Regions from separate parts of the Paenarthrobacter sp. 22069 genome, predicted to be linked through region 2. Evidence: riboswitches for the same ligand, from Rfam matches in the RefSeq annotation. Region 2 holds a riboswitch; the other holds the start of a gene.
What was found. A riboswitch is a leader RNA that binds a small molecule or an ion and turns the genes downstream of it on or off. The one in region 2 is predicted to bind glycine.
Positions count from the first base shown of each region.

Region 1: linked by a shared signal. The riboswitch ahead of ACTJK0_RS14125 (glycine dehydrogenase (aminomethyl-transferring)) and the one ahead of cycA (D-serine/D-alanine/glycine transporter) in region 2 are both predicted to bind glycine.

Region 1 is NZ_JBQEQF010000016.1:30,733-36,687, reverse strand. It holds partial or broken gene ACTJK0_RS14125 (glycine dehydrogenase (aminomethyl-transferring)) at 1-1,659, opposite strand, end outside; glycine riboswitch at 1,837-1,934, opposite strand; gene ACTJK0_RS14120 (TetR/AcrR family transcriptional regulator) at 2,029-2,565, opposite strand; gene ACTJK0_RS14115 (MFS transporter) at 2,649-4,196, shown strand; gene ACTJK0_RS14110 (Dps family protein) at 4,274-4,753, opposite strand; gene ACTJK0_RS14105 (APC family permease) at 4,975-5,955, shown strand, end outside.
Region 2 is NZ_JBQEQF010000036.1:2,872-25,041, reverse strand. It holds gene gcvH (glycine cleavage system protein GcvH) at 1-17, opposite strand, end outside; gene gcvT (glycine cleavage system aminomethyltransferase GcvT) at 52-1,188, opposite strand; gene gcvP (aminomethyl-transferring glycine dehydrogenase) at 1,198-4,062, opposite strand; glycine riboswitch at 4,211-4,310, opposite strand; glycine riboswitch at 4,599-4,696, shown strand; glycine riboswitch at 4,697-4,791, shown strand; gene cycA (D-serine/D-alanine/glycine transporter) at 4,842-6,377, shown strand; gene ACTJK0_RS20245 (hypothetical protein) at 6,550-7,350, shown strand; gene ACTJK0_RS20240 (LamB/YcsF family protein) at 7,334-8,083, shown strand; gene ACTJK0_RS20235 (HNH endonuclease) at 8,125-9,732, opposite strand; gene ACTJK0_RS20230 (DUF445 domain-containing protein) at 9,865-11,226, opposite strand; gene ACTJK0_RS20225 (glycerophosphodiester phosphodiesterase) at 11,276-12,175, shown strand; gene ACTJK0_RS20220 (CoA transferase) at 12,184-13,563, shown strand; gene ACTJK0_RS20215 (DoxX family protein) at 13,667-14,236, shown strand; gene ACTJK0_RS20210 (AzlC family ABC transporter permease) at 14,233-15,018, shown strand; gene ACTJK0_RS20205 (AzlD domain-containing protein) at 15,015-15,326, shown strand; gene ACTJK0_RS20200 (hypothetical protein) at 15,392-15,700, shown strand; gene ACTJK0_RS20195 (hypothetical protein) at 15,783-16,205, shown strand; gene ACTJK0_RS20190 (hypothetical protein) at 16,295-16,519, opposite strand; gene ACTJK0_RS20185 (TetR/AcrR family transcriptional regulator) at 16,616-17,278, opposite strand; gene ACTJK0_RS20180 (thiamine-binding protein) at 17,400-17,723, shown strand; gene ACTJK0_RS20175 (O-methyltransferase) at 17,784-18,473, shown strand; gene ACTJK0_RS20170 (hypothetical protein) at 18,590-19,618, shown strand; gene ACTJK0_RS20165 (PIG-L family deacetylase) at 19,612-20,991, shown strand; gene ACTJK0_RS20160 (glycosyltransferase) at 20,997-21,815, shown strand; gene ACTJK0_RS20155 (hypothetical protein) at 21,997-22,170, opposite strand, start outside.

The DNA.
Region 1 (5,955 bases), on a different contig from region 2:
GGTGATCTCCGCGAGATCAGCTTCCAATCCGGCGATAAGTTCACGCCAGCCCTCGGTCTGGGAGTCCGGGGCGAACGGGTGGATGGAGGCGAACTCGGGCCAGGAGATGGCCTCCATCTCGGCGGTGGCGTTCAGCTTCATGGTGCAGGAGCCCAGCGGGATCATGGTGCGGTCCAGCGCGAGGTCCCGGTCAGAGAGCTTGCGGATGTAGCGCAGCAGCTGGGTCTCTGACCGGTGCGTGTTGAACACCGGGTGCTGCAGGTAGTCGGAGGAACGCTCGACGGCCGCCTCCAGGGCAAAGCCGTCCCCGTCGGCGACATGGGCGCCGAAGAGGTCGGCAACCTGGGCGACGATGGCCGCCGTCGTGGTTTCATCCAGGGAGATGCCCACCGTGTCGCCGTCGATGTGCCGCAGGTTGATGCCGCGCGCCTCGGCGTCGGCAATGGTGGCGGCTGCGCGTCCGGGGACCCGCACGGTCAGGGTGTCGAAGAAGCTCTGGTGCAGGACGTCCACGCCGGCATCGGCAAGCGAGGCTGCCAGGGTGCGCGCGTGGCCGTGCACCGTTCCGGCGATCGCCTTCAATCCATCGGGTCCGTGGTACACCGCGTACATGGAGGCGACGATGGCCAGGAGTGCCTGGGCGGTGCAGATGTTGGACGTGGCCTTCTCGCGGCGGATGTGCTGCTCACGGGTCTGCAGCGCCAGGCGGTAGGCCGGGACGCCGGCGTCGTCCTTGGACACGCCCACCAGGCGGCCGGGCAGTGAACGTTCCAGGCCCTTGCGGACGGCCATGTAGGCGGCGTGCGGGCCGCCGAAGAACAGGGGAACACCGAAGCGCTGGGCGGAGCCGACGGCGATGTCCGCACCCTGCTCGCCCGGAGGAGTAATCAGGGTCAGGGCCAGCAGGTCGGCGGCAACGGTGACCAGCGCGCCGCGGTCCTTGGCGGCGGCGATGACACCGGACTGGTCCCAGACGCGTCCGGAGGCGCCGGGCTGCTGCAGGACGATGCCGTTTATGTCACCTTCCGGCAGGCCCTTGGACAGGTCGGCCACCTCAACCTCGAAGCCGAGCGCCTCGGCGCGGCCCTGGACGATGGCGATGGTCTGGGGCAGCACATCGCTGTCCAGGACCGTCTTGCCGTCGGCGGCGGGTTTGGCCTTGTTGGCGCGGCGCATCAACAGCACGGCCTCGGCGACGGCCGTGGCCTCGTCCAGCAGCGACGCGTTGGCGATGGGCAGGCCCACCAGGTCCTGGACCATGGTCTGGAAGTTCAGCAGCGCCTCGAGCCGGCCCTGCGAGATCTCCGGCTGGTAGGGCGTGTAGGCCGTGTACCAGGCAGGGGATTCCAGGATGTTGCGGCGGATCACCGGCGGAGTAACGGTGTCGTAATAGCCCTGGCCGATCATCTGGACGGCGGTCTTGTTCTTCGCAGCCAGTTTGCGGAGCTCGGTGAGGACTTCCACTTCGCTGAGGGCGTCCTGCAGGCGGAGGGCGGTCTCCTGGCGGATGACCTTGGGTACTGCGGTGTCCACCAGGTTGTCGACAGTGTCGTAGCCCACGGCTTTGAGCATGGTGTCGACGTCGGCCTGGCGCCGCGCGCCGATATGGCGGTCTACGAAGGTGGTGGAGGCTGGGGAAACCGACACAAGGAACTCCATTTACTCAGGCGGCGCAGGGTACGCCACAGCTATTCGGGTTCCTCCCCGCTCTGTATTGGACCTGAGAGTTTCCGCGTCCCCTGCCTGGGCAGGACCCGCTTGCACCGTCGGTGAGCACAACAGCCTTTGGCCCCTCTCTGGGAGGAAGGATGACTGCCTGCTGCTTTCCAGAGGCGCCTCGCCGCGGCGGTACAGGGGCCTGCGAGATTCCTGGGGAGGATTTGCTCCTACGGCGCCTGCCTGTACTTCCGGCAGAACTCTCCCGCCGCAGATCAAAGGCTATTAAGTTGTGGGTTTATGACGGCCGGCGACAGCCCTCACAACTTTCCATTGTCCTACGGGGCAGGCCTTCCCGGCAAATGCCGCAGCCTACCTGCGGAGCCGTTCCAGCGCGGCCAGCAGTTCCCCGACATCGGCCGCCCCTCCCCCCTCCGGCGCGGGCGCTACGGACAGCATGGCGTTGAAATACAGCCCGTCACCCATGTAGAGGACGGCCTTGGCCAGGCCCGGCCCCACGTCGGCCGCGATCTCATCCAGCCAGCGCTGCTGGATGGCCGCGAAACGGCGGCGCGTCTCTTCGTGCGCCACTTCGGCGAGTCGGGTGGCAGCCACGATGGCGCGGTCCAGGGGGGTGTCGGCCCAGACGGAAGAACGGATGAAGTATGCCGCAGCGCCTTCGCTGGCCGAGGCCATGGCATCGGCGTCGGCCGTGGCCAGCCCTTCCAGCCGGTCAAGCAGCACGGCGATGAGCGCTTCCTTGTTCGGAAAGTGGTACAGGAGGCCACCCTTCGACACCCCGGCCTTTCGCGCCACGGCGTCGAGGGTCGCAGCCCGCTCCCCCACTTCGATCAGCAGGGACTCGAAGGCGTCAAGGACCGCGTCACGGGCTACAGGCTTTCGGGGCATGCCTCCCATCATGCCCGGCTTACCGCAGGAACGCGGAATATCGGCAGTTTCAAACTATACCGTCTGGACGGTATAGTTATCGCATGACGACGACCGCACCCACTCCCCCGGCGGCTACCGCCGCGCGTTCCCGGCGGCGCGATTGGGCCGCCTTGGGGCTGCTGATGTTTCCGGTACTGCTGGTGGCAGTGGACAACACGGCCCTGACTTTCGCCCTGCCGGCCATTGCCCGCGCCCTGGACCCGTCCGGCGTGCAGCTGCTGTGGATCATCGACGCCTACCCGCTGGTGCTGGCCGGGCTGCTTGTATCCATGGGAAGCCTGGGCGATCGGATCGGGCGGCGGAGGCTGTTGATCATTGGCAGCCTGGGCTTCGCCGCGCTTTCAGCCGCGACGGCCTTTGCACCCACGCCCGAGTGGCTGATTGCCGGCCGGGCAGCCCTGGGATTCTTTGGTGCCATGCTGATGCCGTCCACGCTGTCGCTGATCCGGAACATCTTCCCGGAGCCCAACCGCAGGCGGCTTGCGGTTGCCATCTGGGCCGCTGGATTCTCGGGCGGCGCGGCCCTGGGGCCGATCTTCGGCGGATGGCTGGTGGAGCACTTCTGGTGGGGTGCCGTGTTCCTGGTGGCAGTCCCCCTCATGCTCCCCCTGCTGGCGGGTGGACCGGCCCTCATTCCGGAATCGAAGGACCCGGCCCCGGGGAGGGTGGATGTTCCCAGCATCCTGCTCTCCATGCTGGTCATGGTTCCCGTGGTCTACGGCATCAAGGCGGTGGCCACGGAAGGTCCCGGCGCAGCCGGGATAGGCAGCATCCTCTTCGGCCTGGCCATGGGCGTCGCGTTTGTCCGTCGCCAGCACCGGCTGGAGCACCCCCTGCTTGACATGTCACTGTTCCGGAACAAAGTGTTCAGCATGGCCATCAGCGCCAACATCCTCGCCCTGTTCTCCTTCAACGGCTTCATCCTGTTCCTGGCCCAGCATCTCCAGCTGCTGGAAGGGATGACCCCGTCCGCGGCCGGCGTCGCCATGATTCCGGCACTGGCGGCCACGGTGGTCTCCGGATTGATCGTGGTTCCCCTGGTTCGCAAGGTGCGTCCCGGGGCAGTGGTGGCGGCAGGGCTCGCTTTCAGCGCGGCGGGCTACAGCATGGTGACGTTCGGGAACCACGACGGCGGGCCCTCGCTGCTGCTGGCGGCCCTGCTGGTCCTGGCGCTGGGTGTGGGTACGGCGGAAACAATCTCCAACGACCTCATCCTCGGCTCAGCGCCACCGGAGAAATCCGGGGCGGCTGCAGCGATCTCGGAAACGGGCTATGAGGTGGGATCCCTGTTGGGGACGGCGGTGCTCGGTTCCATCCTGACGGCCTCCTACCAGCAGAACCTGCGGCTGCCGGCAGGGGTGGACGGAATACTGCCGGGTCCCGGCCTGCACAACGCCAGGGAAACGCTGGCCGGGGCGGTTGAAGCAGCAGCCAGCCTTCCCGCTCCGCTGGCACAGCTCACCAGGGACGCCGCGGCCGCCGCCTTCGACTCCGGCGTCCACATCACTGCGGCGATTGCGCTGGTCCTGATGGCGGCGGCGGCAGTCCTGGCCGCCGTCGTCCTTCGCAGGGTGCCGAAAGCGTCCTAGGGGCGGGCACGAAAAAGGCGCCCCTTGCAGGGGATCCCCCTGCAAAGGGCGCCAAGCCAATGGCGGGTGGCGGCCGGCTACTTGGAGTCGGCGGCGGTTACCTTCGCGGTCGGCTTCATGTTTTCCGCCTGCACCATCCAGGCGAACTGCTCCAGCCGGGCAATGAACTCGTGCAGCAGGTCAGCCGACGTGGGGTCTTCCTCATCCACTTCGTCATGGACTTTACGCATGGTGCCTACGGCGGCCTCCATGGCGGCGACAATCCGTTCAATGGCGTCCGTGGTGCTGATCAGCCCGTCGGGGAACTGGGCCAGGCTGGTGGTTTCAGCGACGGTGGAGCTGCGGCCGTCGGGAAGAGCGTGCAGGGCGCGCATGCGTTCGGCTGTATCGTCCGCGAACTGGCGGGCGGCGTCGACGATCTCATCAAGCTGCAGGTGAAGGTCGCGGAAGTTGGTGCCCACGATGTTCCAGTGCGCCTGCTTGCCCTGTACGTGGAGCTCGATCAGGTCAGCAAGTACGGCCTGCAGGTTGTTGGTCAGTGTCGGTGAAGCTTTCATGCGTCCTCCTCTGGTGGTCCAATAAGGCAGACGCTACCAGCGATGGATGCGGTGGCGGCAGGGTCTCCGCCAATTTCTCAGTGAGCTTACTAATTTTGAAAATGAGTCATAAACGAATGTGATTCATATTTCATCTTGCATCCGCCGCCCGGCACCCCCATACTAAATGAACGCCATTCATATAGTGACCTCCGTCTCACAGCCTTCCAGAAAGTGGTGCCATGACAGAGACAATCCGCACCAGTACGGCCAAACCCGGTCCGCACGCCCACGCCCCCTCCCCGGACGGCGTCAGCGCCAAGGGACTCAAGGGCGGGCAGCTCGGGCTCCTCGCCGTCGTCGTCCTGGGCATTTCAACTATCGCCCCCGCCTATACCCTCACCAGCGCACTGGGACCCACCGTCAACGAAGCCGGTCTCCAGCTGCCCGTCATCTTCCTGATCGGGTTCATTCCGATGATCCTGGTTTCGCTCGCCTACCGGGAGCTCAACGCTGACTCCCCGGACAGCGGAACCACCTTCACGTGGGTAACCAAAGCCTTTGGACCCTGGATCGGCTGGATGGGCGGTTGGGGCCTGCTGGCCGCCAACATCATCGTACTGTCCAACCTGGCCGGCGTCGCCGTCGACTTCTTCTACCTCTTCCTGTCGCAGCTCACCGGCTCCGCCGAACTGGCTGACCTGGCGGACAACAAAGCCCTGAACGTCGTGACCTGCTTCGTCTTCGTGGCGCTGGCCGTTTGGGTCAGCTACCGCGGCCTGCACACCACCAAGCTGGTGCAGTACAGCCTGGTGGGCTTCCAACTGCTGGTGCTGGGCCTGTTCGTCGCCATGGCCTTCGCCAACTGGTCCAGCTCCGAAACGGCCATCCCGTTCAGCTGGGACTGGTTCGATGTCACCAAGATCGAGACCTTCGGCCAGATCGCGGCCGGCATCTCGCTGTCCATCTTCGTGTACTGGGGCTGGGACGTCTGCCTCACCGTCAACGAGGAAACGGCCAATGGCAAGAAGACCGCCGGAGTGGCCGGCACCCTGACCGCCGTCATCGTCCTGGCCATCTACCTCCTGGTGAGCATCGCCACCATGATGTTCGCCGGCGTCGGCGATACCGGCAACGGCCTGAACAACGCGGAAAACCACGAGAACATCTTCACGGCGCTGGCCTCACCCATCATGGGGCCGTTCGCGATCCTGATGTCCCTC
Region 2 (22,170 bases):
GAAACAACTTTGCTCATGATTCTTCCTTTACGTGTGGAAAATTTGGGGGATTTACTTTTGGCGCTTGTAGAACGGGAGGGCTACGACTTCGAAGCGCTCGGGCTTGCCGCGAAGGTCAACCTCCACGAATGTGCCGGGCTCGGCAAATTCGACCTCAACATAGGCCATGGCCACCGGGTAGCCGAGGGTGGGTGAGGGCTGACCGGAGGTTACTTCACCGACCAGGGTGCCGTCCTTGAGGACCGGGTAGTGGGCGCGGGCTGCGCGCCGGCCGGTGCCCTTGAGGCCCACCAGCTTCTGCCCAATGGTTGAACCGACTCCGGCAGCCTTGATGGCGGCCAGTGCTTCCTTGCCCACGAAATCGCTCTCCTTCGCCAGCGACACCACAGGACCCAGACCGGCCGCATAGGCGTTGACGTGGCGGGAGAGTTCGTTGCCGTAGAGCGGCATGCCTGCTTCCAGGCGCAGGGAGTCGCGCGCAGCGAGACCGGCGGGGATGAGCCCGTGGCCGGCGCCAACTTCCAGCAGCGCTTCCCACAGGCCGGCTGCATCCTCGTTGGGAACGTAGATTTCGAAGCCGTCCTCACCCGTGTAGCCAGTGCGGGCCACCAGCAGGTCCTGGCCGTTTATTTCCATCTCGACGGCGGCGTAGTACTTCAACTCCCGGACCAGTGCGTGCTGTTCGGCCGGGACCAGCTTCAGGAGGATCGCCTCGGAAATCGGTCCCTGCACGGCAATCAGCGAGGTCTCAGCCGAGGCGTCCTCCACCGTGACGTCGAAATTGGCGGAGCGCTCCAGGAGTTCCTTGGCCACAACCGCGGCGTTGCCGGCATTCGGCACCACCAGGTACTTGTCCACGCCCTCTTCTGGGGACGGCCTGCGGTACGAAATGAGGTCGTCGATGATGCCGCCGTCGGCGTCGCAAATCAGCGAGTACTTCGCCTTGCCCACCGCGACCGCGGATAGTTTGCCGGCCAGGGCGTAGTCCAGGAAAGCGGCTGCATCGGGGCCGGTCACCCAGACCTCTCCCATGTGGGAGAGATCGAACAGGCCGCCGGCGTTGCGGACGGCGTGGTGCTCGGCGAGCTCGGACTCGTACTTGAGCGGCATCTGCCAGCCGCCGAAGTCGGTGAAGGAGGCCCCGGCTTTCTTGTGCTGATCATAGAGCGCGGTGTAATTCTCGGTCATTGGAAGTCCTTAGTTCTCAAATTCAGAAAGCGGCGGGCAGGAACAGATCAGGTTGCGGTCGCCGGCGGCGCCGTCGATCCTGCCCACGGGCGGGAAGTACTTGTCCTGCCGCAGTGAGGGCACCGGGAAGGCGGCCTGCTCCCGCGGGTAGGCGCGGTCCCAATCGGAACTTACGACGGCGGCTGCCGTGTGGGGTGCGTTCCGCACCGGAGATGCCTCAAGGCTGAAGTCCCCGTTGGCCACCTGCTGGATCTCGCCATGAATGGTGATCATGGCGTCGATGAAGCGGTCGATCTCGGCGAGGTCCTCGGACTCGGTGGGCTCCACCATCAGCGTCCCGGCGACGGGGAAGGACAGGGTGGGGGCGTGGAAGCCGAAGTCGATCAGCCGCTTGGCCACGTCCTCGGCCGTGACACCGGTCCTGGCGGTCAGTTCGCGCAGGTCCAGGATGCACTCGTGCGCCACGAGGCCACCCTCGCCGGTGTAGAGGACGGGGAAGTACTCGTTCAGCCGGGACGCGACGTAGTTCGCGGCCAGCAGCGCGGACTTGGTGGCCTCGGTCAGGCCCTCGCCGCCCATCAGCTTCACGTAGGCCCAGGAAATCGGCAGCACACCGGCGGAGCCGAAGCGGGAGGCACTGATGGCCACACCATGGCCTGCCTCGTGCGCGGCCTTGTTCGCGTCGCCGGGCATGAACGGGGCCAGGTGCGCCTTGGCTGCCACCGGCCCGACGCCGGGACCGCCGCCGCCGTGCGGGATGCAGAAGGTCTTGTGCAGGTTCAGGTGGGACACGTCGCCGCCGAACTTGCCGGGCTGCGCCAGGCCCACGAGGGCATTCAGGTTGGCGCCGTCAACGTATACCTGCCCGCCCGCGGCGTGAACGGCATCGCACACCTCGCGCACGTCGGAATCGTACACACCGTGCGTTGAGGGGTAGGTGATCATGATGGCCGAGAGGACATCCTTGTTGGCCTCGATCTTCGCCGTCAGGTCATCGTGGTCGATGGTGCCGTCAGCAGCCGTGGCCACCACCACCACCTTCATGCCGGCCAGGACGGCCGAGGCGGCGTTGGTGCCGTGCGCGGACGCCGGGATCAGGCAGATGTTGCGCTGCTGCTCGCCCCGGGAGTGGTGGTAGCCGCGGATCGCCAGCAGGCCCGCGAGCTCACCCTGGGAGCCGGCGTTGGGCTGGATGGACACCTGGTCGTAGCCAGTGATCTCCGCGAGATCCGCTTCCAATCCAGCGATAAGTTCACGCCAGCCCTCGGTCTGGGAGTCCGGGGCGAACGGGTGGATGGAGGCAAACTCCGGCCAGGAAATGGCCTCCATCTCGGCGGTGGCGTTCAGCTTCATGGTGCAGGAGCCCAGCGGGATCATGGTGCGATCCAACGCCAGGTCCCGGTCAGAAAGCTTGCGGATGTAACGCAGCAGCTGGGTCTCGGACCGGTGCGTGTTGAACACCGGATGCTGCAGGTACGCGGACGTGCGCAGTACAGCTTGGGGCAGTTCGAAGCCCTGGGCGTCACCAACCGGACCGGCACCAAAGGCGACGGCGACGTCGGACAGTGTTGCCGCCGTCGTCGTCTCATCAACGGAGACGCCAACGGTGTCCTGGTCGATGAAGCGCAGGTTGATGCCGCGGGCTTCGGCTGCGGTGACCACCTTGGCGGCTTTGCCCGGCACGCGGACGGTGAGCGTGTCGAAGAAGGAGTCGGTGACCATTTCACGGCCCATGGACGTGAGTGCTGTTGCCAGCACCCTGGCCTTGTGGTGGGCGGTCTCGGCGATTGCCTTCAGCCCGTCGGGGCCGTGGTAAACCGCGTAGAAGGAGGACACGATGGCCAGGAGTGCCTGGGCGGTGCAGATGTTGGACGTGGCCTTCTCGCGGCGGATGTGCTGCTCACGGGTCTGCAGCGCCAGGCGGTACGCCGGTGTGCCCGCGTTGTCCTTGGAGACTCCGACGATCCTGCCCGGCAGGGTGCGCTCCATGCCCTTTTGGACGGCCATGTAGGCGGCGTGCGGCCCCCCAAAGAATAACGGCACGCCAAAACGCTGGGTGGAGCCGACGGCGATGTCCGCGCCCTGCTCGCCCGGAGGAGTAATCAGGGTCAGCGCCAGCAGATCGGCGGCAACGGTGACCAGCGCCCCCCGCTCCTTGGCTGCGGTGATGACACTGGACTGGTCCCAGACCCGGCCGGAAACCCCCGGCTGCTGCAGGACGACGCCGTTGATCTCACCTTCCGGCAGGCCCTTGGACAGGTCGGCCACCTCGACCTCGAAGCCGAGCGCCTCGGCGCGGCCCTGGACGATGGCGATGGTCTGGGGGAGGCAGTCGGCGTCGAGTACCGTCCGGCCGTCCTTGGCATTCCTGTCCTTGTTGGCACGGCGCATCAACAGCACGGCTTCGGCGACGGCGGTGGCCTCGTCCAGCAGCGACGCGTTGGCCACGGGGAGGGCCGTCAGGTCCTGGACCATGGTCTGGAAGTTCAGCAGCGCCTCGAGCCGGCCCTGCGAGATCTCCGGCTGGTAGGGGGTGTAGGCCGTGTACCAGGCAGGGGATTCCAGGATGTTGCGGCGGATCACCGGCGGAGTGACGGTGTCGTAGTAGCCCTGGCCGATCATCTGGACGGCAGTCTTGTTCCTGCCGGCGATCCGGCGCAGCTCGGCAAGGACTTCAACCTCGCTGAGGGCGTCCTGCAGGCGGAGTGCAGATTCCTGGCGGATGGAGGCGGGTACGGCAACGTCAACGAGGCCGTCCACGCTGTCATAGCCCACGGCTTTGAGCATGGTGTCGACGTCGGCCTGGCGGCGCGCGCCGATATGGCGGTCAACAAACGATGTTGGAAGCGATTGAATCGTCAAGAGGAACTCCAGTTCTGGCCGGCCTGGGGTGGCACGGCATGGGATGGGTTCCTCCCCGCTCTGTATTGGACCTGAGAGATTCCGCGTGGCCTGCTCTTGGCAGGGGGCCGCTTGCACCGTCGGTGAACCGGATTGACGCCCGGTTGCTTTCCAGAGTCGCCTCGCCATGACGGTACGTGGGCCTGAGAGATTCCTGGGGAGGATTTGCTCCTACGGCGCCTGCCCGGTGGATGCCGGGAGGACTCTCCCGTCACAGCTCGAAAGGCTTATTCAAATGTGGGTGATTCGGCTCACAAGGTATCGGGATTAGTGGCTTATGGCAAGTCGGTAGCTGCGCCGAGCACCGGAGCTGCAGCCCAAAGAATGCCAATAACCCGTCTTTTGCCGGGAGGCGTTTGACATTCGATCGTGACCGACGCCACACTGAACCCCGGGATTGGCGCCGCGGCGGCTGGCTCAACGTATCCGGAGCAGCCGACTGCCGGCGCCGTTCCCAGCGCACAAAAGCCGCAGCCCGGAAGGCAGCGGCGTCCAACTGAATACGCCTTTGACCTGCGGCGGGAGAGCCTGCCGGGTACATTTAGCAGGCGCCGTAGGAGCAAACCCTCCCCAGGAAACTCTCAGGCCCACGTACCGCCGCGGACAGGCAACTCTGGAAAGCAGCCGGGCATGATCCTGGCTCACCGACGGTGCAAGCGGCTTGGCTGCGGAAACTCTCAGGTCCACAACAGAGCGGGGAGGAACCAAATCTTTTGCGGCACCCAAATGCCGCTTTATCGATGGAGTTCCTCATGGCGATTCATCCCCCCACGTCCAACAGCGAACCCGCCCGCAACGGTGCGGGCGCGGCAGTCCGCAGCGAGCCCCCGCACCTGGAGCGGCAGCTCACCAACCGGCATATCCAGCTCATCGCCATCGGCGGGGCGATTGGTACCGGCCTCTTCATGGGCTCCGGCAAGACCATCTCCGCCGCCGGCCCCTCCGTGATCTTCGTATACATGATCATCGGCTTCATGCTCTTCTTCGTTATGCGGGCCATGGGCGAACTGCTGCTGAGCAACCTGAACTACAAGTCCTTCAGCGACTTCGCCGCCGACCTCCTGGGCCCGTGGGCGGGTTTCTTCACCGGCTGGACCTACTGGTTCTGCTGGGTCATCACCGGAATCGCGGACGTGATTGCAATCGCCGGCTACTCCCGGGAACTCTGGCCCGCCCTGCCGCTTTGGATTCCGGGCCTGGCCACCGTGGCCATCCTGCTGCTGCTGAACCTCGCCACCGTCAAAGCCTTCGGCGAGACCGAGTTCTGGTTCGCCCTGATCAAGATCGTCGCCATTGCCGCGCTGATCGTCGTGGGGCTCTTCATGATCTTCACCGGTTTCCAGAGCGACGCCGGAACGGCCAGCTTCACTAACCTGTGGAGCCATGGCGGGTTCTTCCCCAACGAATTCATGGGCTTCGTGGCCGGATTCCAGATCGCAGTGTTCGCCTTCGTAGGCATTGAACTGGTGGGCACCACCGCCGCCGAGGCCAAGAACCCCGAGCGCACGCTGCCCAGGGCCATCAACGCCATCCCCGTCCGCGTCCTGCTCTTCTACGTCGGCGCACTGATCATCCTGATGGCCGTCACCCCCTGGACGCAGTTCGCCGCAGGCCACAGCCCGTTCATCGGGATGTTCTCCCTGGCCGGACTCGGCGCCGCCGCCACCGTGGTCAACCTGGTGGTCCTGACCTCGGCCATGTCCTCAGCCAACTCCGGCATCTACTCCACCTCGCGCATGGTCTTCGGCCTTGCCCAGGAGGGTGACGCCCCGGGTATCTTCAGCCGCCTTTCCACGAGGAAGGTGCCCAGCAACGCACTGTTCCTCTCCTGCGTCCTGCTGCTCTCCGGCGTCGTCCTCATGTACGCAGGCCAGGACGTTGGCAAGGCGTTTGAAATGGTGACCACGGTGTCAGCCGTCTGCTTCGTCTTCGTCTGGTCGATCATCCTTGCCAGCTACATCTCCTTCCGCCGGCGCCGGCCGCACCTGCACGATGCGTCGAAGTTCAAGATGCCCGGCGGCATCCCCGCAGTATGGGTGGTCTACGCGTTCTTCGCCTTCGTCCTCTGGGCCCTGACCACCCAGCCGGACACGCTCATTGCCCTGCTGGTGACGCCTATCTGGTTCGTCGTCCTGGGTGTGGCGTGGGCCATCCTGCGCCGGCGCCCCGCACATCTGGCCCGCTTCGAGGTCTTCCGGGCTGAGCTTCGTGCTGACGAGGCTGCCGCCGGGCGCAGCGTTGGCCAAGCCCCGGGCGTGGCAGAGGAGGTCCAGCAGGCCAGGAAGTAACACCCGACGGCGGGTTGCGGCGCAGGCGTCCGGGTCCGGTTACCGTTCCTGCCGCCGCAGCCCGCCAGTCGCATCGTGCAGACCTAAAGTTCAGCATGCTTAGTGTTTATCCACATAGGATGGAAAAGCACGGCAGCCCAACCGCTGCAGGTCGATTTGAATGAAGGTGACCATGGCCCGGCGCAGCAACCCCGCAGTTCGCATCGCACAGGAAACCGCCCACAATGCAATGTTCGACGCCGAAGGCAAGCCCAAGCCCGGCGTCCACAACACGCTGCTGAGGGCAGTGCAGATCCAGCGGCCCCTGGTGGTTGCCTACATCCGCAGGCTCCAGAAGAGGCATCCCCGGGCCACCGCCGCCCAGTTGGCGGATATCGCAGAGCGTGACTACCTCCGGGCGGTGGCCGGCGGAGGCGCCCTGGTGGGTGCCACAGCCGTCGTTCCCGGAGTTGGAACGGTCGCCTCGCTGGGACTGTCCGCGGCCGCGACCGTCGGCTTCCTGGAAGCGACGGCACTCTACGCAACGTCATTGGCGGAACTCCACGGCATCCGCCTGACCAACCCGGAAAAGGCCGGGACCATGGTCATGGCCATCATGCTTGGCGAGGAGGGCACCGCCCTGCTGGGCACGCTCAGCGGCCAGTCATCGGGCGGTGCAACCACCACCTGGAGCAACGCGCTCTCCAAGTCGATGGTGGTGCCGGGGTTCGGCAGTGTCCGCAAGCGGATCCAGCAGGCCTTCCTCAGGAACCTGCTCAAGCGCCAGGGAACTGCGCTGTTCGGCAGGGCCCTCCCGTTCGGGATAGGTGCCGTTGTGGGCGGAGCCGGTAACCTCGTGATGGGCCGTGCGGTGGCCAAGAACGCCCGGGAGGCGTTCGGGCCAATGCCGGACACCATACCCGGGGAGCTGACTGCCGCCGCCGGCCCGGACAACCTGACGCTGGAAGGCAACACACTTGGATCTCAACGCTGACGTAGGGCAATCGTTCGGCTCCTGGACCGCCGGCGGCGACCCGGCAATGTTCCAGCTGGCAACCAGCGCCAACGTTGCTTGCGGCCTACATGCGGGAGATCCGGTCACCATGCTGGACAGCTGCAGGGCTGCTTACGAACTCGACGTCACCGTTGGCGCACACCTTGGCTACCGCGACCTGGCCGGCTACGGCCGCCGCAGGCTGGGGATGAGCTTCGACGAACTGTTCGGCGATGTGCTGTACCAACTGGGGGCGCTCGACGGCGTGGCCCACGCGGTGGGTGCCTCGGTGGACTTCGTGAAGCCGCACGGAGCGCTGTACGACACGGTGATCCACGATGCCGACCAGGCCTCCGCGGTGGTGGCGGCTATGAACGCCTATGATCCTGGACTTCCTGTCCTGGGCTTTCCCGGATCCGAGCTGTTGAAGCAGGCCAAGGAGGCCGGGCACCCGGTGTTCACCGAGGCTTTTGCGGACCGCGCGTACCTCGCAGACGGCAGCCTGCTCCCGCTTTCCGACGAACGCGCCGTGCTGCAGGACATTGACGCGGTCGTTGAACGGGCCGTCCGCCTGGCCACCCAGGGCGATGTCGTTGCTGTCGACGGGAGCGTAGTCAGTATTCGTCCCGATTCCCTGCGCCTCCTTAGCGGGACGCCGGCAGCTGTTGAGATGGCAGCGCGCGTGCGGGCCGGACTTGAGGCCGCCGGTGTGCAACTGGAGTCCTTCGCATAGGTCAATGCCGTTGGTGCTGCGGCGACCTCGGAAGGCTGGCCTCACGGTGCCAAGGCGAATGGCTCGGCGGCGAAGAACTCGGCCCAGAGGGGATCGTCGGCTGATAGATCGTTGATGTCCACGTATCTGTCATTGTCTGGTTCCCAGAGTGGGAGGACTTCGGGGCCGGCGTCTTCGCCATGGAAGCAGGCGGGCAGCGCAGCACTACTTACCGGGAGGATGCCTGGTGGCCAGTGGGTTGGTTCGGGGGTGGGGTGTTCGGGTTTGTGGTGCCGGCCGGTGGGTGAAGTCCAGCCGGGTGGCTCATTCGGGGTAGCGGCATCCGGGGTCCAGTGGCTGTTGTGTTTGAGCCGGTGATGTTTGGGGCAGAGCTGGGCCAGGTTGCTGATCCCGGTGCTTCCGCCGTGGTGCCAGGCGGTCCCATGATCGATGTCGTTGTCGGGGGTGTGGTTGCTGCAGCCGGGGAAGGTGCATTTCCGGTCGCGCATCCTGATCCATTGTTTTATGGTCTCTGGGAGCCGGTAGCGGGTGCGGCCGATCTCCAGGGGTGCACCGTCGCGGGGGTCGACCAGGACCCGGTAAAACGAATCCGCCCCGTCCGCAACCAGTTTCCGGGCCAAAGACGCCGGGATGGGACCGTAGCCGTCCAGTTCCGCTGGTTCATCCGTGAGGCCGAGCAGAGCGAACACCGGCACGGTCACCAACAGGTCGGCTCTGGGGATTGGGACTTTCCCGACTGCGGTGTCGCTTTCGCCTGCCGCTCCTGGTTCCCCGCTGCTGCCGGCACGGACGTCGTCCGCGTTGGTGGGATGCAGACTGGCTCCAAGCAGCAGGGATGCTGCGATGTCGGGGCGGAGTTGGGTGAGGGTGCGTGGCTCGTCGGGGCTTTGGAGTCCGCGTGCGGTGGCAGTGGTGCGGTTCCAGATCGCCGATGCGGTGTGTCCGGGCAGGTACAGCGTGAGCCAGGCCATGCCGTCCCGGTCGGGGGTGTATTCCATCCGCCTGTCAGCGACCCCTTTGGCATGGCGTTTTTCGATCGATTCCGGGTGGTGGCGTTCGCGCCAGGCACGGACCTTGGCCCTGAACCGGGACGGGACGAGGTCGCCAGGAGGTGCGCCGCGGGCCGGGCTGGGTGCGTCGGGGTCGAAGAAGCGCGCCACCAAACCCGCGGCGCCGGCAGGGGTGAGGCCCTCGGTTTCGTCCGCCACGATCTTCGCGTGCTGCCAGGACATTACGCCTGCGCCCAAGGCGTTCATGACGAGCGGCAGGGAACAGATCCTGCGGGACTGCTCCACCAACGCCCCTGCGGCCGCGGAACTGATGGTCAGGACCCCGGCGATCTCCTCCACAACGGACATCTGCGCGTAGGTGCGGTCCTGGATTGAGGCGTCCGGCGGGGTCATGGCCTGCTGCAGTCCAACGGCCTCGGCAGCGTCCTGTGCTTTCACCACGGAAAGTAGCGCTTCCAGCCGCTTCGCCACCTCCAGCCGTTCCAGCCGCAGTTCATACCGCCGCTGCAACACATCCACACCGGCACCAACAGCAGCGCCGGAAGCGAGGAAAGCGTCCTCTCTCTCCAGAGCATCAAGGGCAGCCACAGAGGCGCGGACGCCCTCCAACACCGCCCCAACACCGCTGCCCGTTCCCATACCCACATCATCCAGCCAGGGTCTGACATTTAGACCTGCCGCTGAACCTGTCGCCCCGGCCCCCGGTGGGTCGCTGTTCAGGCGCGGTGTCGCGCGGACCCAAGCCGCCGCCGTCGTAAACCGGAACTCAACTTAGCCGAAGAGCAGCTGCGCCACCGTGAAGATCGCCAGCCCGGCCAGGGAGCCCACCACGGTACCGTTGATGCGGATGAACTGCAGGTCTTTGCCCACCTGCAGTTCGATCTTCTGCGACGTTTCCTCGGCATCCCAGCGGGCCACGGTATCGGTGATCACTCCGGCGATGTCCGAACGGTAGGTCCGGACCAGATACCCGGCGGCGTCACCAATCCAGGCGTTGACCTTCCCGGCAAGTTCGGGATCGTCCACCAGCCGGGAGCCGAAATCGCGCACCGCTGCCTTGAACTTGATGGTCAGATCGCTGTCGGGATCGTCTACGGCGTTCAGCAGGGCGTTCTTGACGGTGCCCCAGGTGCGGGACGCCAGTTCGCGAACCTCGGGATCGCCCAGCACCTGGGCCTTGATGTCCTCGGCGCGCGCGATCATCGCGGGATCATGCTGAAGGTCCTGCGCAAGGTCGTTGAGGTATTTGTCGATTGATTGCCGGACCTGGTGGCGGGGGTCGGCCTGGACAGCCCGGACAAACTTCAGGATTTCGAGGTAGACCTTGTCGCTCACCAGTCCGTCCACAAACTGCGGCACCCAGGTGGGGGAGCGGTCGGCAACCAGGCGGGTGACGGTTTCGTGGTTGTCGTCCACCCAGTCCGCGGCGCGGTCCACCAGCAGGTCCACCAGCGTGTGATGGTGCCCGTCATGGAAGATCCGCTCGGCGAGCCTGCCCACCGGCGGTCCCCAGGGCGGCGTGAGCAGGTGCTTTCGGACCATGCCTTCGATGACGGCCTGGACGTCGTCGTCATTCAATACCTTGAAGGCACCGCGGATGACGGCGGCACCTTCCTTTGCCACCCTGTCGGCGCCGCCCGGCGCGGCCAGCCATTGGCCTGCGCGGCGGGCGATGTTGACGCTCGCCAGCTTGTCCTGCACCACCTGTTCGGAAAGGAAGTTGGTCTCCACGAATTCGCCCAGGGAGGCGCCGATCTGGTCCTTGCGCCGCGGAATGATGGCCGTGTGCGGGATCTTGATGCCCATGGGGTACTTGAACAGGGCCGTCACGGCGAACCAGTCGGCAAGCGCACCCACCATGCCGCCTTCGGCGGCGGCCCGCACGTACTGCAGCCACGGATAGTCCTTTTGCAGGGCGAATGCGAAGACAAAAATCACGGCCATCGCGATCAACAGGCTCAGCGCCAGCAGTTTCATTTTCCGCAGCGCTGCCGCCTTTTCGGCGTCACCGGAACCGGGCTGTTGGCGTACGACGGCGCCTTCCGTCCGTGTGCCCGGATCCACCTTTTGCGCGGCGCCGGCGGGTGCTTCCTGCGTGGTTGGCCCAGTAGTTGCCTCAGAGTTCACCTGCATGTGCCAAGCCTAGCCCCGAAGGCGGGGGCCGGTCGGCTACCGTGTGTCCATGACAACTGACGAGTCAGTGCCGCAGCGGCCGCTGGTCTTTGCCCACCGCGGCTCAAGCGGCGCCTATGCCGAACACACCCGCGCCGCCTACCTGCAGGCCCTGGCTGATGGTGCCGACGGCGTGGAATGCGACGTCCACCTGACCCGGGACCAGCACCTGGTCCTCCTCCACGACGCAAACCTGGACCGTACCTCGGATGGGACGGGACCGGTGGCGGAGCGGACGCTGCATGAGCTGCGCCAGCTGGACTTTTCGTCCTGGAAGGGCGTCCGGATCCCCGAAAGCTACGGAGCGCGGTCGGAACAGCTCCTTACCCTCCCGGAACTGCTGGACATCCTCCGCGGGGCCGGCCGGCCCGTGAAACTTGCCATCGAGCTCAAGCATCCCAGCCCGTACCAGCTGAAACTCGAGGACCGGGTGCTGGAGGTGCTCCGCAGCGAGGGCTGGGACCCGCAAAGCTCAACGGTGGACAACGTGGCGGTGAGCTTCATGAGCTTCAGCCCGGATTCGGTCCGCCACCTGCTCGGTACGGTCCCGCCCCAGTACATCTGCCAGTTGGTGGACGACCTCACCATCCACGAGATCCGCGGCGGACTGGGTCTGGGACCGATTACCGGCAGCGCCGTAGCCAACCTGATGAAAGCCACGCAGCTGGAAGGTGAACGGATCCTGGACGACCGGGAAGTGGGCATGGCCGGCCCCGGGATCGACTACGTCAGGGAGCGGCCGGCCACCGTCCGCCGCTGGCTGGAGTCTGGCCGCCGATTCAGGGTGTGGACCGTGGACGCGCCGGAGGACGTGGCCCTCTGCCAGGAGCTGGGGATCCACGAGATCACCACCAACGTGCCGGCCCGTGTGCTGGACCAGCTCCGCCTGGCCTCGCCGCAGGCAAAGTAGCGGCGGGCATGGAGGCCACCAGCCGGAGGCCCGGCCACTACTCGCCGCGCCGGTGGTGGGCCGGCCCGCTCGACGTCGAAGGCCTGGCCCTGTACTCCGTGGCTGCGCTGGCCGGCGCCCTGAACCGGTACACGGCGGTGCCTGGCCGGTTCAGCACCACCCCCGCCCTTGCTGGTGCAGCCTTTGATTCGTTCGGGCACCTGCGGATTTCCGGGCGCCGGCCGCAGGGTTTCGCGCCCCTCTCCGGCTTCCGGCGAACCCGCGACGGGTGGATCCGGCTCCACGCCAACTATCCGCACCATGAGCAGCGGCTCTTGCGGGCCCTGGGAGCCTCCTCGGCAGCAGGCGCGGAGGAGGCGCTGCGGTGCATGACCGCCCTGGACGCCGAAGCCACCATCCACAGCCAGGGTGGGATTGCCGCCGCCGTCCGGACACGAAGTGACTGGCTGGCCTCCGCCATGGGCCGGGCAGCCGGATCGGGCCCCTGGATCTCGCTGGAGTCTGCCGACGGAGCAACATCAGGCCTGGGGCTGCAGGAGCTTGCAGCTGAAGGAACTGCCGCTCCGGGCACCCGTGCCGGCGGGGGAACAGGGGATGGCCTGGGAACCGGGAATGGCCTGCCCCTCGACGGGCTGCGGGTCCTGGACCTGACCAGGGTGATCGCAGGACCCGTCGCCACCCGGCTGTTGGGCGCGCTGGGGGCCGACGTCCTGCGGATCGATCCTCCGCAATACCCCGAGATCGAAGACCAGTTCGTGGACACCGCATTCGGCAAGCGGAGTGTGGAGGCCGACCTCACCATCCCGGAGAACCAGGAACGGCTGAAACAACTCCTGGCCGCCGCGGACGTCGTGGTCATCGGCTACCGGCACGACGCGCTGGACCGGTTCGGGCTCAACCCGCGGGAACTGCTGGCGGCACGCCCGGGGCTGGTGGTGGTCACGCTCAACAGCTGGGGGAGCGCGGGGCCGTGGGGCCATCTAAGGGGTTTCGACAGCATCGTCCAGGCGGCCTGCGGAATCGCCCACCTCTACGGCAAGAAGAATGACGACGGCGGGTGGCACCCGGGTGCCCTTCCGGTCCAGGCGCTGGACCACGCCACCGGCTACGGCGTGGCCGCGGCTGCTGTCCGGCTCTTGGAGCTGCGGCGGCAGACAGGCACGGGCGGTGCGGGGCACCTCGCGCTTGCCCGGACCGCAGAAGAACTGTTTTCCCTGCCGCCAAACATGGAGAGCGCGGCAGAACTGCCACTGCCCGCCTATCCGTCAGTGTCCAGCAGCTACGGGGAGCTGCGTTATGTCGGGCCGCCCTTGATGGATGCGGGCGGGCCGCTGGATTATCCGTTCCCGCCACCGCCGTACGGAAGCTCGCAGCCCGCCTGGCTGTGACCGGCACCCGCAACAGCACTCCAGCCTGGGCAGGTTCCTTGCTGCCGCCCCTGGTTCCGACCACCGGTTCGGGACTCGGCTTTGGCTGTGGTTGAGTTGTTCCATGTCTTTTCCCTGGCCCGGCCCTGCTCCCGAGGGCCTGTCCATACACCGACTGTCCATTCACAGCCTGCCGCTTCAAGGCCTGTCCGCTGCGGCAATGGCGGCGCTCCTGCTGGCAAGTGCCGGCAAGCATTTCCGGGACCCCGGTTTCTACGGCGATGTCGTCCCGGGGTACCTGTGCCGCCGGGATCCTGAATCCGGCCAGGGCAACACGCGGCATGAAAGCAGCCAGCAGGACGACATCCGCCAGGACACCCCGGCCCAGCACCCCCTGGCCGTCCTGTCCCGTGATGAGTGGATCGCCGTAAGCGGCCTCCTGGAACTGGCCGCCGCCGTCGGAATCCTCCTCCCGCCTACCCGTAAACTGACCGCCACGGCCCTCACCGCCATGTTCACCGCGTTCCTTGCAGGACATGTCGACGCCCTTGTCAGGGCGTACGGTCCAGAGGGAACAGCCCTCCGACGGAAGATCCACACTGCCAGGCTCCCTCTCCAGGCCCCGCTGATCCTCTGGGCCTGGAACCTGCGCAAGCCGGCCCGGCCGGGACCTGGATCCGGAATCCGGGCATGAAGCTGTTGGCTTCGCCGGCCGTCCGGGTAGGCATTTCCATCAGCATCGCCACCGGCCTCTATGGTGTCTCCTTCGGAGCGCTCGCGGTGACCTCCGGGCTCAACTTCTGGCAGACCATGGCCCTGAGCCTGCTCCTGTTCAGCGGTGGTTCGCAGTTCGCGTTCATCGGCGTCGTGGCAGGTGGCGGTTCGGGCATCGCGGCGATGAGCGCCGCAACCCTGCTGGGCATGCGCAACGGCATCTACGGCATGCAGCTGAACGCACTGCTGCGGCCCACCGGCTGGCGGAAGTACGTCGGTGCGCAGCTGACCATCGACGAATCCACGGCCACCAGCACTGGCCAGACGGACCCCGATGAGCAGCGGCGCGGCTTCTGGACGGCCGGAGCAGGCGTCTACGTGCTGTGGAACCTGTTCACCGCGGTCGGCGCCCTCGCCGGAAGCGGGCTGGGCGACCCGAAGCAATGGGGGCTTGACGGGGCCGCCGTCGCCGCGTTCCTGGCTCTGCTCTGGCCCCGGCTCAAAGGCCGGGAACCAATTGCCATCGCCGTGGTGTGCGCCGTGGCCACGGTGGCCGCCGTTCCCTTCGTGCCCGCCGGCATACCCATCCTGGTGGCCGCACTGGTGGCCGCGCTCATGGGCTGGTTCAGTCATGGACGCCGCGACGAAGGACTCGAGCCGGACATCGAGCCGTATGGTGCTCACCAGTGCCAGGACGCCACCGAAGCGCGCCGGCCAGGAAGGCAGCGCACGGAAGGCCCGGATCCGGGGGAGGGCGTATGAGCCTGTGGATCTGGCTGCTGATCGCGTGCGCGCTTGCCTACGGGTGGAAGCTGGTGGGCTACTTCGTTCCCGCACGCTTCCTGGAGGACCCACGCACATCGCGCATCGCGGGCACCATGACAATAGGCCTGCTTGCTTCGCTGACAGTGGTGAATGCCGTGGTCTCGGGCCATGGGCTGGCCGCTGACGCCAGGCTTGGGGCGCTTGCTGCTGCCGCCATCGCGCTGATCCTGCGGGCTCCTTTCCTTGTGGTGGTCATTGCCGGTGCCGGCACGTCAGCGCTGCTGAGGATGCTGGGCTGGAACTGACGGTGCAGGACTTTACCCGATTGTAGTGACTGGCGTCACATGGTTGGGCGGGTCCCGGCGGTACTATGAAAAAGGCTTATGCAGTTGGCCGTGGCATTCGCATTGAAACGGCAACCATGGAAAATCAGCTGCATCCCGCGGGGGGCTTGACGGGGAGCCCACGGCACAAGAACGGGCGACGCCGCGCCGGCCTGCCAGCCAAACGCTTCTTCAAGCGTTTTTCAGGTCTCTCGGACGTACCCGAAGAGGATCTGGAGCTGCTCTCGACGAGGCTCCAGCAGGCACTCGACCTCGACCCGTCGTCGTCCGTTCCAGCCCTGCAGGCAATGGTGCGCCGGGAAATGCGTAAGCGGGGAGAAGCGGGCGACGCCTGACTGCCCGCCATTCCGGTCCCCGGATGTGGTGCACTGGAACAGAGGCCGCCACACGAGAGGCGGCCAGCAAGGAGGAATCGAGATGGACGAACAGTCACGGCCTGCCGCCCCGCACAGCGCCCGCGGCGACGGGGATTCAGGGGCGGGCGCTGCCCGTGAACAGGGTTCCGCGGTGCCTCCGGCAGAGCAGACAGGGAAGTTGCGCCCTGCTTACCTGGATCCGTCCGGCTCTGAGGCGACCAGGGAACTCCGGGACACGGCGCGGCGTCGCCGGGAGGCCGAGGAGAAACTCCAACAGCACCTGATGGAGGCGAAGGACCACGTCCCCAACGAGTTCCACGAGCATGGCGGTCATGGGCCTTCCGGGCACGGGCATTCTGTGCAGGGGGACCCCGAACATGGACATTCAGGGCAGGAGAAATCCCGGGCGGGTCTTGATGAATCGCGCCATCCTGGGGACGGCGAGCCTGAAGCCAACGGCCCTGATGGAGAACGGCGGGCCTGAAGAAGTAGGGCGGGCCTCAATAAGAACGGGGTGGGCCTGACGCGGGACAGGATGCTTACTGCCGGGAGTCAGGCCCAATGTTGTAGGGGTTACGCCACGCCGTGCGCGCTGCCGCCCGGGGAAAGGGCCCTGCGGCACGTTTCTTCCACGCCCATTTCGTACCAGACCTGCGCGCCGAATTCAGGTTCGGGAGTGTCGAGGTTCTGGAAGAGGGCGTCAAGCAGTTCGACGAGTTCCGCGGGGCTTAGCGTCGGCAGGATTTCTTCCGGGCCGCGGGGATCGTTCAAGTAGTGGAGAAGCTTTGAATGTGTCATCGCCGTGCAGCCGTTGAACGGGGGAATGGCACCAATGGATTCATGGGTCGCTCCAGCTGGAAGTACTGAGGCTGGCTGCCTAACCCCGCTCTGAGTTTATTGCACGTGGTGTGTGCCGACAATGGTGCCGCCCGGAAGACCTGCCGCGGCGGGGGCAGGGACGGGGACAAGCGCAGGAAGCGGGCGCGACGGGCGGACCGTCCGGATGGCGTCCTCCACCAGCGCCAGCGGCCGACGCCAGGCATCCGAGCCCGGTTCCATGGTGTCCACCACGCCGATCAGCATCGCGAGCAGACGGAACATGTCCGTCATGGTGATGTCGGTGCGCAGGCTTCCCTGGCCCTGCCCCCGCGCCAGCAGGATACTGATCGACTCCATCAGCGAGCCGGTGATTCCGGTGAGCAGCTCACGCCGTCCGGCCACGGCGCACAGAAGGTTGGCGTCGTCGCTTGCGGCTGCCATCAGGGTCTCGAGGACACGGAGCAGTCCGGCAGCGGCATCGATGTCGGCCAGGGCGCCGTCCATGACCGGGTCCACGGTGAGCCGGAGTTGCCGGTTGAGCGCTGCCAGGACCAGTTCTTCCTTGTCCGCGAAGTTGCGGAAGAGCGTCGCGGGGCCCACGCCGGCCGTGGTGGCGATGGTCTGGAGGGGTACTTCCGGGCCGAACTCGCGGAAACACTGGCGCGCCGCCGTGATGATTTTGTCCACGTTCCGCGCTGCGTCTGCGCGGAGGGGTTTTCGGGCGACTGCGAGGCTCATGCCCAAAAGGGTAGCAATGGAGCCTTCCGCCGCCATGGTTACTCCGTGGTAGGGGCTTATGTGACGGCTGACAGTCGTTTCCGGCCCCCGGCCGCAGGGAACAGCGTGGGAGACTTGGGGAATGTTGCTTGCATTTTCTGTTGCTCCGTCAGGTGTCCCCAGCGAAGGCTCCAGGCCCAACGATGCCTCAGTGCACGACGCCGTTGCCGCCGCCGTGAAAGTCGTCCGGGAGTCGGGGCTGCCCAACCAGACGGATTCCATGTTCACCACTATTGAAGGCGAATGGGACGAAGTGTTCGACGTCGTAAAGCGCGCCACCGAGGCCGTGGGACGCTACGGCAGCCGGGTTTCGCTGGTGATCAAGGCCGACATCAGGCCAGGCTACAGCGGTGAACTGACGGCCAAGTTGGACCGGCTGGAAAACGCCCTGGCACAGGAGCCCTAAGCCTGCCGGGAGGGGCGCAAATGTCTGGACCGCCGGTTGGTTGCGTGCCAAACTGTGCCCATGTTCGAGCACAAGCCGCGTCCGGAATGGATTGCCGCGGAGGAGTTCTTGTCCCGGACCGTGGTGCACCCGGATGCGGCGGTCCAGCAGGCCATCCACAGCGCAGCGGAAGCGGGAATGCCCGCTATCGAGGTGGCGCCTAATGCGGGGAAACTCCTGAAGCTTCTGGTTCAGCTGACCGGAGCCCGCCGCGTCCTGGAGATCGGGACGCTGGCGGGCTACAGCACCATTTGGATGGGCCGCGGGCTTCCGCATAACGGCACGCTGGTCACCTGCGAATACCTGCCGCAGCATGCCGAGGTGGCCTGGGCGAACATTGACGCCGCCGGCCTGGGCGAGAGGGTGGAGATCCGGCTGGGCCCGGCGCTGGACACCCTGGCTGCCCTTGAGGAGGAGGAGCGGGAGCCCTTCGACTTCATCTTCATCGACGCCGACAAGCAAAACAACAGCCGCTACCTTGACTGGGCCGTGAAGCTGGGCAGGCCGGGTGCCACCGTGGTGCTGGACAACACCATCTGGGAAGGTGCCGTCCTGGACCCGGATATGGACCCCGTCAACGCCCAGGGGATCATCGATGCGCTCAAGCTTATGGGCGAACACCCGCGCCTGGACGCCACCGTCATCCAGACCGTCGGTTCCAAAGGCTGGGACGGTTTTGCCCTGGCCCGCATCCTTCCCGATAAACACTAAGTAAGCTGTGTAGATGCGTCCGGTGTCCGGCCGGGCATTGTGGATGGAGGACTTTCTTGCCAGCGGCCCCTGCCCCCGCACTCCTCGACTCCACATCCACAGCACTCTCGCCGTGGATGCCCTTCCTCGAATCCGTGGCCGCTGCAGCCGGTGACGTTCCTGCCCTGCTGGCCCTGGCCCCTGAGGCCGGACGGACCTGGCCACATCCCGGTGACGGGCAAACCGTGGTCCTGTGGGAGCTCCTGGCGTCAGTCGCCGCCATCGACGTGGCCGCCGCCCGCGTGCTGGAGCCGCACCTCGACGCCGTTGCCATCCTCGCCCAGGCAGCCCGGGAATTCCCTGCCGATACGACCTTGCCGTTTGATGCCGCGAACACCTCATGGGGCGTGTTCGCGGCTGAGGCACCGGGCGCCAGGCTGGAAGCCCGGTCTGCCGGGGCCGGCACCCTCCTCAGCGGGTCCAAACCCTGGTGCTCCCTGGCTGCCCAGCTTGACTGCGCTGTCATCACCGCCCACACGGACGACGGCGGCAGGGCAGCTTTCGCTGTTGATCTGCGTCATCCCGGGGTGGCGTGTGAGGAGCCGGCATGGATCGCGCGGGGGCTGCGGGAAATACCCAGTGGAACTGTCCACTTCGACCAGGTGCCGGCGACGCTGCTGGGCGGCACTGGCTGGTACCACGGCCGGCCAGGCTTCGCGTGGGGCGGCATGGGCGTTGCTGCGTGCTGGCTGGGCGGAGCAGTGGGCGTCGCGAGGGATTTCCGGACCGGTCTGCTGGCAGGTGCCGGCGCCGGGCGGGAGCCCGACCAGGTGGCACTCGCTGCACTTGGCGAGGCGGACCGCACGCTCACCGCTTCCCTGCAGTACCTCGCGCGCACCGCGGGACGCATCGACGACGGTTCCCTCGGCAGCGGGGCAGGCCAAAGTACCTGGAGCGAGGCCCAGCGCATACGCGGGACCGTTGCTGCCGCCGTCGAACGTGTCCTGCACCTGGTGGGCTCCAACCGGGGCCCGGGCCCGCTCGCCTTCGACGAGCCCTACGCCAAGAGGATGGCCGACCTGGCGCTGTATGTCCGGCAGCATCACGGCGCACGCGACGACGCCCAACTGGGCCGGCTCACCCTGAAGGGGGACTGCCCATGGTGACGTTCTCGCACACAGACCAGGGCACCGGCGCGCCAGCCTGGGACGCTGCCGGTCTCGGAGCAGCGCCGGAGTTGCCACTTGACGCCGCCGAACTCGCGGGAATGCGCTTCGTGGTCCTGGCCGCGCATCCCGACGACGAAACACTTGGCGCCGGCGGCCTTATGGCGTCGCTGGCGGCGCTCGGAGCCCAGGTGGAAGTAGTGCTCTGCACCGCGGGGGAGGGGTCCCATCCCGACTCGCCGACCACCACCCCGGACCAACTCGCACAGGCCCGGCTGACAGAGTTTGCCGAGGCCCTGACGGCGCTGGGCCTGAAGGACTGCTGGACGTTCCTCGGCCTGCCGGACCGCGGACTCCAAGCCCACACGGAAGCCATTGCCACGGCCGTCCGGGAATCGGTCCAGAGGCTCCCCGGTGCGCCGGACCGGCTCGCCATCGTGGCGCCGTACCGGTCCGACGGGCACGGTGACCACGATGCCCTGGGTGCCGTGGGCGCAGAGGTTGCCCGGCAGGATGGCCACGCACTGCTGGAGTACCCCATCTGGTTCTGGCACTGGGCGGTGCCGCACGGCGGGGACTGGCGCCAGTGGGTGCGGTTCCATCTGGATGAACCGGCCCGAACGGCCAAGAAGCTGGCCATGGCAGAGCATGCCACCCAGGTGCAGCCATTGTCGCCCCTGCCCGGGGACGAGACGCTGCTGGATGGCAAATTCCTGGAACACTTCTCGCGCGGCTATGAGGTCTTCGCCTGGACACCCGCGCAGGATGCCTCCCGCCGCCCCCACTCCAGCCACGACGCCGAGGCCGTCTTCGACGCCGTCCACAACGGCGCCGCGGACCCTTGGAACTACGCCGGGAGCTGGTATGAGCGGCGCAAACGGGCGCTCACCCTTGCCGCCCTGCCGGCTGAATCCTACGGACGCGGCCTGGAAGTGGGGTGCTCCATCGGGGCCCTCACCGCAGCGCTGGCCGACCGATGCCGTGACCTGCTCGCGGTGGATGCCAGCGGAGCTGCCGTGCGGCGCGCCCGCCACCTGCTGGCAGGCCGCCCCGGCGTCCAGGTGGAGCAAAGGGTCCTTCCCGGTTCCTGGCCTGACGGTTCTTTTGACCTGGTGGTGGTTTCCGAGGTTGGTTACTACCTGTCCCCGGACGAGCTGGCCCAGCTGTGGGATCGCATCGAAGCGTCCGTGCACCCCGGAGGAGCCCTGCTCCTGTGCCATTGGCGGCACCCCATAGCGGGCTGGGAACTCGACGGCGACACCGTCCACGCGCTGGCCCGGCAGCGGCTGGGCTGGCGCAGCGCAGGCCTTTACCAGGAACGTGACTTCGTGGTGGAGGGCCTTGCCGCCCCTGACCGCTGGGACAGGGCCTGACGCTGATGGCTCCCGGGCAAATCGGCGCAGGACAGGGCGCAGCGCGGCCGGTGGGCGCAGGCCGCGGAGTGAACACAGGGCCGGACGCCATCAGGCGGGTGGCGGTGGTCATTCCCGTGCACAATGAGGAACAGCACCTGGAGCGCGCCCTCACGGCTGTCCGCGCCGCGGAGGCCCGGGTCGTGGCGGAACTTCCGGGCGTGGCTGTGCAGGTGGTCCTCGTCCTGGACAGCTGCACCGACCGGTCCCTCCAGATGGCCGAGCCATTTTCCGGGGAGGACGATCGCTGGGCGATCCTGCCGGTCAGTTACCGGAGCGTGGGCAACAGCAGGCGGGCCGGGGTCGATACAGCCCTGGCGGGTGCCGGCAGGACTGCGCCTGCGGGAGGAACGGCGGCGGATGAGGCAATGCGGGATGTCTGGCTGGCCAACACGGACGCCGATTCATGCGTCCCGGAACACTGGCTGGTGCGGCAGCTGGAGCTGGCCGCCGCCGGAGCCGACGTGGTCCTCGGCACGGTGCAGCCCGACCCCTCCGGCACCCACTACGAGTTGCTGGCCCGCTGGCACGCCAGGCATGTGTTCAGTGAGCACCACCCTCATGTGTACGGAGCCAACCTCGGGCTCCGGGCGTCGTCCTACCTTGATGTGGGCGGATTTCCCGCCGTTGATTTCGATGAGGACCGCACGCTGGTGGATCGGCTGCGCAGCAGCGGCGCCGCCATTGTCAGCACGGACAGCACGCGGGTGCTCACCTCGGGAAGGACTGCAGGACGGGCGCCGCGTGGTTTCGCCGCCTACCTGCTGGCCCTGGCGCAGTCGTAGCAGTCCCGGACAATCCGGCTGGCGGGAATGGAAAGCGGAAGGGCTGCTGCCTGGACGGCAACAGCCCTTCGCTTCAGGGACTTGGTCCCCGGTTTTGTGGTTCCTGTTTGTGGTTCTTGGCGGCCGGTTTCGCCAGGGCCCTTCTCAGTAGTCCTGGTTCATCAGGCTGGCCTGCCGGTCCTTACACCAGGTCCGGAGCGCTGGCGACGATGTAGTCGGCAGCGGCTGGTCCGGTCATGGAGAGATTGTTGCTGTCCGGGTTGATCCCCGCCTCCAGCAATGCCTCCCACAGGGCGGCCGGGGGCTGGAGTTCAGCCTTGCGCAGAAGGCACCAACTCGTATAGAGGCCATACAG